Regions from separate parts of the Caulobacter sp. GW821-FHT10A06 genome, predicted to be linked through region 1. Evidence: predicted binding sites of a transcription regulator. Region 1 holds the regulator's gene; the other holds the start of a gene.
The links. The regulator LexA, encoded in region 1, represses DNA repair genes until DNA is damaged. The targets are predictions, from matches to a motif close to ATGTTCNCNANNTGTTCT.

Region 1 (4,830 bases):
GCCCGAGCGCGGCGACATCGTGGTGTTCAAGAAGCCCAGCGACGGCCGCACCGACGTCATCAAGCGCGTCATCGGCCTGCCCGGTGACCGCATCCAGATGAGCGGCGGCGTGGTGCACATCAACGGCGCGCCGGTGACCCAGACCTTGACCGGAATCGATGCCAACGGCTCGCCCGGCGCCTGGCCGATCCCGGTGCGCCATCTGCGCGAGACCCTGCCCAATGGCCGCACCTACGCCACCAACAGCTTTGGCGCCGAGACCCAGGCCGCCAATACCGGCGTCTACACCGTGCCGGCCGGCTGCTACTTTGTTATGGGCGACAATCGCGACAACTCGCTGGACAGCCGCTTCAACCCCGGCTCGACGCCCAAGGGTTATGCCTCCTGCGCCTGGGACGTGGCCCGCGACGCCGATCTGCCGCCGGAGCTGGGCATGGGCTTCATCCCCGCCGAAAACCTGGTCGGCCGCGCCGAGCGGATCCTGTTCTCGTGGACCGGCCACGGCCTGCGCCTGGACCGCACCTTCAAGGCGCTGCCCGCCCCCAAGGTTGGCTGAGCCCGCAACCGTCGCTAGGGTCCGCGCCAGTTCGAGTTTGAGGGAATCGGATGCGGGCCTTTCTGTCCAAGCTGCGTCGCGCTCTGTCGCCCGCACTACCCGTGGCCGAGGCCGTGGCTGCCCCGCAAGAGCTCTGGCATCTGGTCGGCGCCGCTGACGCCGACTACGTGCGTGTCGGCCAACAGTTCAAGCAGCTGTTCATCGACGCGGGCCTGCAGCCGCACCACGCCATCCTCGACGTCGGCTGCGGCATCGGCCGCGCGGCGGCGCCGCTGGTCGACTATCTGGACGAGACCGGCCGCTACGCCGGCTTCGACGTCATGGCCCAGGCCATCGACTGGTGCCGGGCCAATATCGCCATCGGCGACCCGCGCTTCCAATTCACCCACGCCGACATGCACAGCGACCGGTACAACCCGGAAGGTTCGCAACCGGCCAGCCGCTTCGTCTTCCCCTATCCCGACGCCAGTTTCGACTTCGTCTGGCTGGGTTCGGTGTTCACCCACCTGTTGGCCGCCGACCAGACCCAGTTCGCCCGCGAGATCGCCAGGGTGCTGAAGCCCGCCGGGACCAGCGTCATCTCCTGGTACCTGATCGACGACGAGGCCCGCGCCAACACCGGCGACGGCCAGATCGCCTTCGACTTCGTCCACGCCCTGGACGGCTGCTGGACGGCCAATCCGGAAATGCCCGAGGACACGATCGCCTACGGCCTGGCCTCGATCCTGGCGCAGTACGAAGCTCTGGGCCTGGACGTGCTGAACGTCGCCCTCGGCGTCTGGCGTCGCCAGCCGATGCAGGACCAGGACATCATCGTGGCCCGCAAGCGCGCTTGAAAGCTTTCGTTAAGCTTTTGATTCTGGTCGACATTTACCCTGATAGCCAAGCTAATCGTTGATTTTCCTCGCCTTTCTACGACGAACAACGCTCGACTTGACTTTAACGCGGAACGCCTAGAGAACATTCGAAAGGTTTGCGGTTTGTTCCGCGCTCCAATCGAGGTCGTCATGCTCACCCGCAAGCAGCACGAACTGCTGATGTTCATCCACGAACGGATCAAGGAGACCGGCGTCTCCCCGTCCTTCGACGAGATGAAGGAGGCCCTGGATTTGGCCTCCAAGTCGGGCATCCACCGGCTGATCACGGCCCTGGAAGAGCGCGGCTTCATCCGTCGCCTGGCCCACCGGGCTCGGGCGCTGGAGGTGGTGAAGCTGCCGCAGCAGGCCACGACGGCCGCCCCGCCCAAGGGCCGCGGCGCGTTCCGTCCGCAGGTGTTCGAGGGCGGCGGTTCGCCCCCGCCCGCCCCGGCCGCGTCTTCCGCTCCGGCCAATGACAGCCGCGACCTGCCGATCCTGGGCAAGATCGCCGCCGGCACCCCGATCGACGCCATCCAGCACGAGCGCGAGCGCCTGCCGGTGCCCGAGGCCATGCTGGGCAATGGCGAGCACTATGTCCTCGAGGTGCAGGGCGACTCGATGATCGAGGCCGGCATCCTCGACGGCGACTACGTCATCATCAAGAAGGGCGACACCGCCACCTCGGGCGAGATCGTCGTCGCCCTGGTCGGCGAAGAAGCCACCTTGAAGCGCCTGCGCAAGAAGGGCGGCTCGATCGCCCTGGAAGCCGCCAACCCCAAGTACGAGACCCGCATCTTCGGTCCCGACCAGGTCGAGGTGCAGGGCAAGCTGGTGGGCCTGATCCGCCGGTACCACTGAAAACATAGTGTCATCCCGGCCGCAGCGAAGCGGAGAGCCGGGACCCAGGGCAGCCGGCAGTGCGGTGGCCCTGGGTCCCGGACAGCCTCTACGAGGCTTCCGGGATGACACAGTAGATAGGCCCCGACCTCAGCCGAGGTTCGGGGCCTTTTCCTATCTAGGGCCTAGAGACGCCCCTCCTCCGCCAGACGCTTGGCGGCCTTGTCGAACCCGGCCCAGGCCGCCGCCGCCAGCGAAGCGCCCGTGCTGACCCGGCGTACGCCCAGCGCTCCCAGGCTCTCGACCGACATGTCCGAGCCCCAGAACAGGACGTTGACCGGCTTGGGCGCCACGGCCTGGACGATGGCGCGGATTTCGTCGGGATCGGTCACCGCCGGAGCGTACAGGCAGTCCGCGCCAGCCTCGGCATAGGCCTTCAGGCGCTCGATGGTCGGGGCCAGATCACGATTGCCGCGCAGATAGCCCTCCGTCCGGCCGACCAGGATCACGTCCTGACCCGAAGCGTCGATGGCGGCGCGCGCGGCCTTCAGGCGCTCGAGGGCCACCGGCAGGTCGTAGAGCGCCGAACCCGACCAGTCCTCGATCGACAGGCCCGCAACGCCAGCCTCGATGGCCAGGGTGACGCTCTCGCCCACGCCTTCGGCGGTGTCGGAGAAGCCGGCTTCGAAGTCGGCATTCACGGGCAGGTCGGTGGCGGCGCACAGGATCCGCAGGTGCTCGATGACCTCGTCGCGCGTGATCTGGCCGTCGTCCTTGCCCAAAGCCCAGGCCGCCCCGGCGCTGGTCGAGGCCAGGGCCTTGAAGCCCAGTTTCTGCAGTCGCTTGGCGCTGCCGACGTCCCAGGGATTGGGCAGGGCGAAGCAGCCCTCGGCGTGCAGGGCGCGGAAAGCGGCGCGGCGGGCGGCGAACGGGTTGGACATGCGGGATCCTCCAGAAGGTCGGCGCGAGGCTTAGCCGTCCCTCGTGACATCAGGTGTCAGCAGGCGAGACCAAGGCCGATCGCCGCGCAACGGCTGAGCCCAGACGATGCGCCAGCCGTCGGGGCGATGATAGAGCTCGGCGGCCCCGCCCCGCGCGAAATCCTCGGCCGTCAGCAGCACCGCATCGGCGCACAGCGGCGGGATGCGCTGCGGCGCAGGCCCCCGGATCACCACGATCTCGCTGGCCACGCACATCCCCGACAGCGTCTCGGCGTCGGGTGTCTTGCGGCTCCAGGCCAAGGACAGCCGCACCGGCGCGCCCGGGGCCGGCGCGCAGACCCGCTTATCGCAGGCATAGAGGCTCCAGGTCGCCGGCTCGAGGCCGCGCCGCCGCGCCCACAGCTCGGCCCCGAACCGCTTGGCGTCGGTGCGCAGCAGCACCGCCGCATCGCCCGAGCGGACAGCGGCCGTCGCCCCGTCGGCGGCGATCCAGGCGTCCGGCGGCGTGGGCCGGGGCCACAAGGCTACCGCCAGGGCCATGGGCGCGCCGATCCAGCGCAGGCGGCCCTTCCACAGGCATAGGATCATCAGGCCCAGGAAGGCGACCACCAGCACCTGAGGCGGCGCGCTGGCCACGATCCGTTGCGCCCCGTGGGCGTCGGCGAAGCCGTTGGCGATCCCGACCATAGCGTCAATGCCCCACCCGGCCACGGCCAGGAACGGCGCGCCCAGGCCGAACGGCTCGAGCAAGGTGCCGATGGCCAGGAACGGCATGATCACGAACGACGACAGCGGCGCGACCGCCAAGTTGGCCGGCAGGCCCCAGACGGCGACGCGGTTGAAATGCTGCATGGCAAACGGCGCGGTGGCCAGGCCCGCCACCAGGCTGGCCGCGACCGAAGCCGCCAACCAGACGATCCCCGCTTGCGGCCAGCGGATCCACCACGGCGTCGAGATCTCCTTCACCGGTCGCGGCCAGGCCTCGGCCAGGGCCACCAGGGCGGCGGTGGCGGCGAACGACATCTGGAAGCCCGGCTCGCCGGCTGTCTCGGGCTTCATCGCCAGGATCATCAGCGCCGCCACCGCCAGGCCGTGCAGGGTGATGGCCCGGCGGTCGAACAGGATGGCCAGGAACGCTACGCTGGCCGTGATCGCCGCCCGCTCGGCCGGCGGCGGCGCGCCGGAGATCACCAGATAGCCCAGCACGGCGACGAGCCCCGCGATGGCCGCGATCTTCTTGCCCGGCGCTCGCAGAGCCAGCCACGGCCAGGCGGCGACGCCCAGCCGCACCACGCCGAACATGAAGCCCCCGACGATGGCCATGTGCAGCCCAGAGATCGAGATGATGTGCGCCAGGCCCGAGGCGCGCATGGCGTCCGTCTGGTCCTGGGTGATCCAGGCCTCGTGACCGGTGACCATGGCCGCGCCGAGGCCGCCGCTGGTCGGTCCCATCCGCGCCAGGATCCGTTGGGCCAGGCTCCAGCGGAAGGCGTTGACCGCCATGGACAACCGCAGCCGCCAGGGCGGCGGATCGAGCCGCGCGGCGTCCCAGTCGCCGATGATGAAGCCCACGCCGCCGATCGAGTCGAACCAGGCGTCGCGGGCGAAGTCGTAGGATCCCGGCGCGGCCGGCGGCGGC
Region 2 (4,830 bases), on a different contig from region 1:
TGAAGGACAAACCAGCCGCCGCAGCGCCCGCCGCGCCAGCGCCGCCACCGGCGGCCCAGACGCTGCAGGGCGATGAACTGAAGGAAGCCTTGAGGGCGAAGCGGGATGACCTGGAGGCGAAGCTTACCCTGCTGCGTCAGACAAAGGTCCAGCAACTAAACAAAGGGCTGGCTGACAGCGGCTTTACCGCCGGCGTTAAGCGTTGCGCCGAGTTCGCGAGCCGCGAAGCGCGCTTCTCGCCGGACCTGGACGTAGGGTTTGGCATGATCGCCCGCGGCGACCCCGGCAAGTTGGAAGGCCTGAAGGGGGATGGCCGCGTTCTATGGGCGGCTTACAAGTTTCCGATCGGCAGGCGCCAATACGACACCGAGGCGGACAATAACCTCAAGGACGCCCTGCCCAAGCTTCCCACCAGCGTGATGATGGTCGCCCTCTCCAGCCGCTTCAGCTGGGATGAGCGCGTGGCGACCGAAGACAAGGCCACGCCGGAGTTCCGCGCCGATACGAAGAATGTCTGGATCGGGCTGGAGCGCCTGGCGCCGACCTATCGCCTAGCCGCGCACTATGGTTGGGTGGACATCAAGGCCCGCGAGCCGATCGGCAAGCCTTTCGAGAACTCGGGTGAGCGCTATATGGTCACCAGTCAGTTCCGGGTCGGCAAGGAGAGCTCGCCCATCTGGCTGGGTCTGTCCTACGGCAACGGCTACGGTACGATCGCCAGCCGCAAGGACAACACCGCGCTGGTTACGCTCTACGTCACGCCGCCCAAACCGGACTTCACCCTGGATAAATAGACCGAGATAAGAAAACGGCGAGGGACCATCCGAGGTCCGCTCGCCGTTCGCCCCCGTGGAGGGCTCTCCGTCATTGGCTCGAGGCCGCCGTCCGGGCTCTCCACTGTCCCCACCGGTCCGACTCCCACAAGAAGCAGACCGGTCTTGTCTAAGGCCGAGGCGCGGATCGAACTGTGACGATCCGCACACCCGGTGAAATGATCGTTTCTCTAGAACGGAATCTCGTCGTCCAGGTCAGCCGAGAAGCTCTCGCGCGGGCCGCTGGGCTGGCTGCGCTGACCGCCGCCGCCACCGAAATTGCCGCCGCCGCCGCCGCCCGAATAGCCGCCGCCGTATTCGTCACCGCCGCCCGACGAGGCGCCGGCGCTGTCGCCACGGCCGCCCAGCATGGTCAGTTCGCCACGGAACTTCTGCAGCACGATCTCGGTCGAGTACTTCTCGGCGCCGGTGTTGTCGGTCCACTTGCGGGTCTGGATGGCGCCCTCGATGTAGACGGTCGAGCCCTTGCGCAGGTACTGCTCGGCCACCTTCACCAGGTTATCGTTGAAGATCACGACGCGGTGCCACTCGGTCTTTTCCTTGCGCTCGCCGCTGTTGCGGTCGCGCCAGGTTTCCGAGGTGGCGATACGGAGGTTAGCGACGCGGTCGCCCGAACCCAGGCTGCGGATCTCGGGATCAGCCCCCAGATTGCCCACCAGAATGACCTTGTTGACGCTGCCAGCCATCGCTCGCCCTTGCTCTCGCCCGGCGACCCTTGCGCCGGAATCTGAGGGCGGACGTTAACGAGCGCTTAAGCGGGATGCAAGTTTTGTTCCCGGAACGTTCTTGTGGACGAGCAAGAGGGCTGTGGACTGACGAACCGCCCCGCCCTGCTACGTCGTAGCGCTACTGGGCCGGTTCGCGGCGGATGGCGCCCGGCACGGCTAGGCGGCCGTCGCCCGTGCGGACCAGCGACATGAAGCGCGGGCCTTCATAGGTCTGGCCGACATAGATCCCTTCCTTCTCGAGGAAGATGAAGGACCCCTGATAGGCGCCGACCATGCTCTGGCTGTTGGACTGGCCCAGGCGGACGAAGCGCATGCGCGCGCCTTCCAGCTCGGCGGCGCACAACTCCATCTGGGCCACGTTGCGGGCCACGGGGTTGTAGCGCAGCGTGCCGTCCTTGTTGGTCGCCACCTGGAAGCAGACGCCCGTCTCGAACGGCGCCTTGGTCTGCTTCTCGCAGGCCGAGAGCCCGAGGGCGGAAACAGCCAGGACGGCGGCGACGGCGAGGACGGTCTTGCTCATGGATTACACTTATAAAACCAATCAGCCGTTCGGGATAGAGCAGTTCGGGCCCTGATCGAAGGCGGTGTGGAAGCTGCGGTTGTCCGACGAAATCTCGACGCGCCCCGGCACCAGACGGAGGGTTTCCTCGCCCCAGCGACCGTAGGTGGCGCCGCCCGAACGCTCGCAGCGGCCGCCGAACAGCTGCTGGGCGCAGGCGTTCAGGGTGATGTCGCCCGGCAGGCGTCGCCACTCATTGCCGGCATAGCGCCAGCAGGCGGCCAGAGGGGTGTTGTTGGAGGCGCTGGCGGGCGTCGAAGGCGTCGCGGGGTTCGACGGCGTGGTCGCGGCGGGCGCGGTCACGGTCGGGGTCGGCGGCAACGGGGTCAGCACGGTGCCGGCCTGGTCGGCCGCGGCCAGGGCCCCGGTCTCGTCGACGCCGACGTCCAGGGCGCCGGTGGCCACGCCGTTCTTCTTGGCGCACTCGGCCAGGGTGATCTCGCCGACGAAGCTGCCGCCCACGAAGCAGCGCAGCGGGCGCGCCGGGTCCAGCTTGGCGTCGTCGTCGCGGCCGGTCTCGACGATCAGGCCGGCGCGCGAGGCCGGCGGCTCCTCGGCGGGTTTCTTGTCGTGGCCCGACATCAGGGCCACGGCGATGCCCAGACCAGCCAGCAGCGCGAGCGTCGCGCCGCCGCCGATGATGATCCGTCGATCTTTCAGAAAGTCCATGGCCACTGGCTACGACGCGTCGATGACGCTTTCAAGCTCGGCGACCTCGGAAAAAGGGTTAGCCGCCGCCGGTCAGGCGGTTCAGGGCCGCCTGATAGTTCGAGATCTGGGCGGTCAGATAGGCCGGCACCGTGCCGCCGGACTTGCCCGCGCCCGTGCCGCTATCGCTCTTGACCCCCATCGCCGCGTCGGAGACCTCGCGATAGGCGGTGCGGATCGAGGACATGGCCCGCTGGATGACCGTATTGAGGTTCTTGCGGCCCGCCTCGGTCGTCAGGTCCAGTTCGGGCGGCAGCTGCAGGCCGTACATCGGGCCGCTGCCGTCGGCCGAGACGGTCTTGCCGTCGTCGGTCTTGGTGGCGCGCACGACGCCGCCAGCCAGGCCCAGCGAGGTCAGCACGTCGGTGCCGCCCTTGCCGGCCACGACCTCGATGGTCGAGGTGTTCGAGGCCGGGCTGATCTTGAGCACGCGGCTGTTGCCGCTGGACACGACCTCGACCTTGGCGCGGTAGCCCGAGGCCTTCTTGACCTTGTCGGCCAGGGTCTCGAGCGTGTCGTTGGCCTCGATCTTGATCGTGCTCAGGGTCCCGCGCTCGCGGGTGCGGATCTGGAAGGTGTCACCGGCCCGCGCCGCCGTCGCCGAGACGATGCGGTCGGACTGGCTGAAGTCCATCTTGCCGGCGGGCAGGCCGAACAGGTCCAGGCTGGAAGCGCCCGACACCGAGGCCGAGACCGAGGTTGGGGTCGCGTAGCCGTCCTTGCCGGTCAGGCGCTGGCTCCAGTCAACCGCGCCCGTGCTGACGTTCAGCTGGGCGACATAGCCGTCCTTGCTGCCGACCGTCGCCTGGCCGTCCAGATTGGCGCCGGCAGAGCCGACCACCCAGGCCGTGCCGTTCTTGACGTCGAAGCCGGTGACCGTGTCGTCGCCCGCCCCGCCATAGTAGGTCATGGCGTCGGAGCCGGTGTCGGACAGGTCCAGCGAGACTCGGCCGACGAAGGCGTCCAGGCCGCCTGAGGCCGAGTTCGCGCCGCCGATCGACATCGCGCCATTGGCCGTGGAGCCGCCGACATAGAGCTGGCCGCCGTCGATCTTCAGCCCGACCAAGTCGCCGCCCTTCAGCGTGCCCAGGTCGCGGGTGGCGCCGGCCGTGAGGGTGGCGGTCTTGGTGTAGGTGACCGGCACGCTTTGATAGGCGCCGTATTGGTCGAGCTTGGTGACGTTTTCGGTCACGACATTGGCCGACACGTCGAAGCTGCGCAGCTTGGCCGAGCCGTTCTCTTTCGAGCCGACGATGACCTGCGAACCGTTGACGACGATGTCCGAGACGCTGTCGTTCTCGGCCGTGCCGAACTTCTGGGTGAACAGCGCCTTGGGCTGGCCCTGGGCGTCCGTGGCGAAGGCCGACAGATAGGCGTCGTAGCCGCCGCTGGGATCCGTGCCGACCGCGCCTGGCAGATCCGACTTCGAACGACCGCCGACATAGAGAACGCCGTCCGACCCGAAGGCCAGGGCCGTGGCCTCATCCTCCTGCAGGCCGCCGCGGCGCACCGTCCACTGCTCGTCGCCCTTGGCGTCGTAGCGGGTGACGAAGCTGTCGGTGGTGGTCGATGAGTCGCCGTTGTTGATCGGGCCGTTGACGGCGCCGGCCAGGCGGCCGCTGACCGAGCCGGCCACGGCGACGCTGCCGTCGTCGGCGACGGCCAGCGACAGGCCGTTGGCCTCGTCGGTCGCGCCCAGGGTCCTGGCGTACAGCAGGTGTCCTGCGCTGTCGTACTTCAGCAGCGCGACGTCGCTCTCGCCCTTGATGACCTGGCCGTTGAGGTCGGTCTTGCCATCGACCGCCGTATCGACGTCGGCCAGCATGTAGATCGAACCGTCGGCCCCGGTCACCGACTTGCGGACGGTGTTGATCGTGCCCTGCAGGGTTTCCGTGAAGACCTTGCCGCCGGGCGCGCCGGCATTGGCGCCGCCATTGGTCCCCGCGGCGCTGTACTTGGTCAGAGTCGTTTCATAGACCCCGTCGTCGGTCAGCGCGTTCTT

Region 2: ssb (single-stranded DNA-binding protein) is a predicted target of LexA. The motif match lies at 1,603-1,620, and genes of this name have one in related genera.

The regions. Positions count from the first base shown of each region.
Region 1 is NZ_JBWKNY010000001.1:776,151-780,980, reverse strand. Features, by position in the region: gene lepB (signal peptidase I) at 1-556, shown strand, start outside; gene AC07NF_RS03440 (class I SAM-dependent methyltransferase) at 607-1,392, shown strand; gene lexA (transcriptional repressor LexA) at 1,564-2,271, shown strand; gene AC07NF_RS03430 (isocitrate lyase/PEP mutase family protein) at 2,436-3,191, opposite strand; gene AC07NF_RS03425 (ComEC/Rec2 family competence protein) at 3,222-4,830, opposite strand, start outside.
Region 2 is NZ_JBWKNY010000002.1:723,457-728,286, reverse strand. Features, by position in the region: gene AC07NF_RS07090 (hypothetical protein) at 1-794, shown strand, start outside; gene ssb (single-stranded DNA-binding protein) at 1,004-1,519, opposite strand; gene AC07NF_RS07080 (hypothetical protein) at 1,680-2,081, opposite strand; gene AC07NF_RS07075 (hypothetical protein) at 2,103-2,789, opposite strand; gene AC07NF_RS07070 (hypothetical protein) at 2,848-4,830, opposite strand, start outside.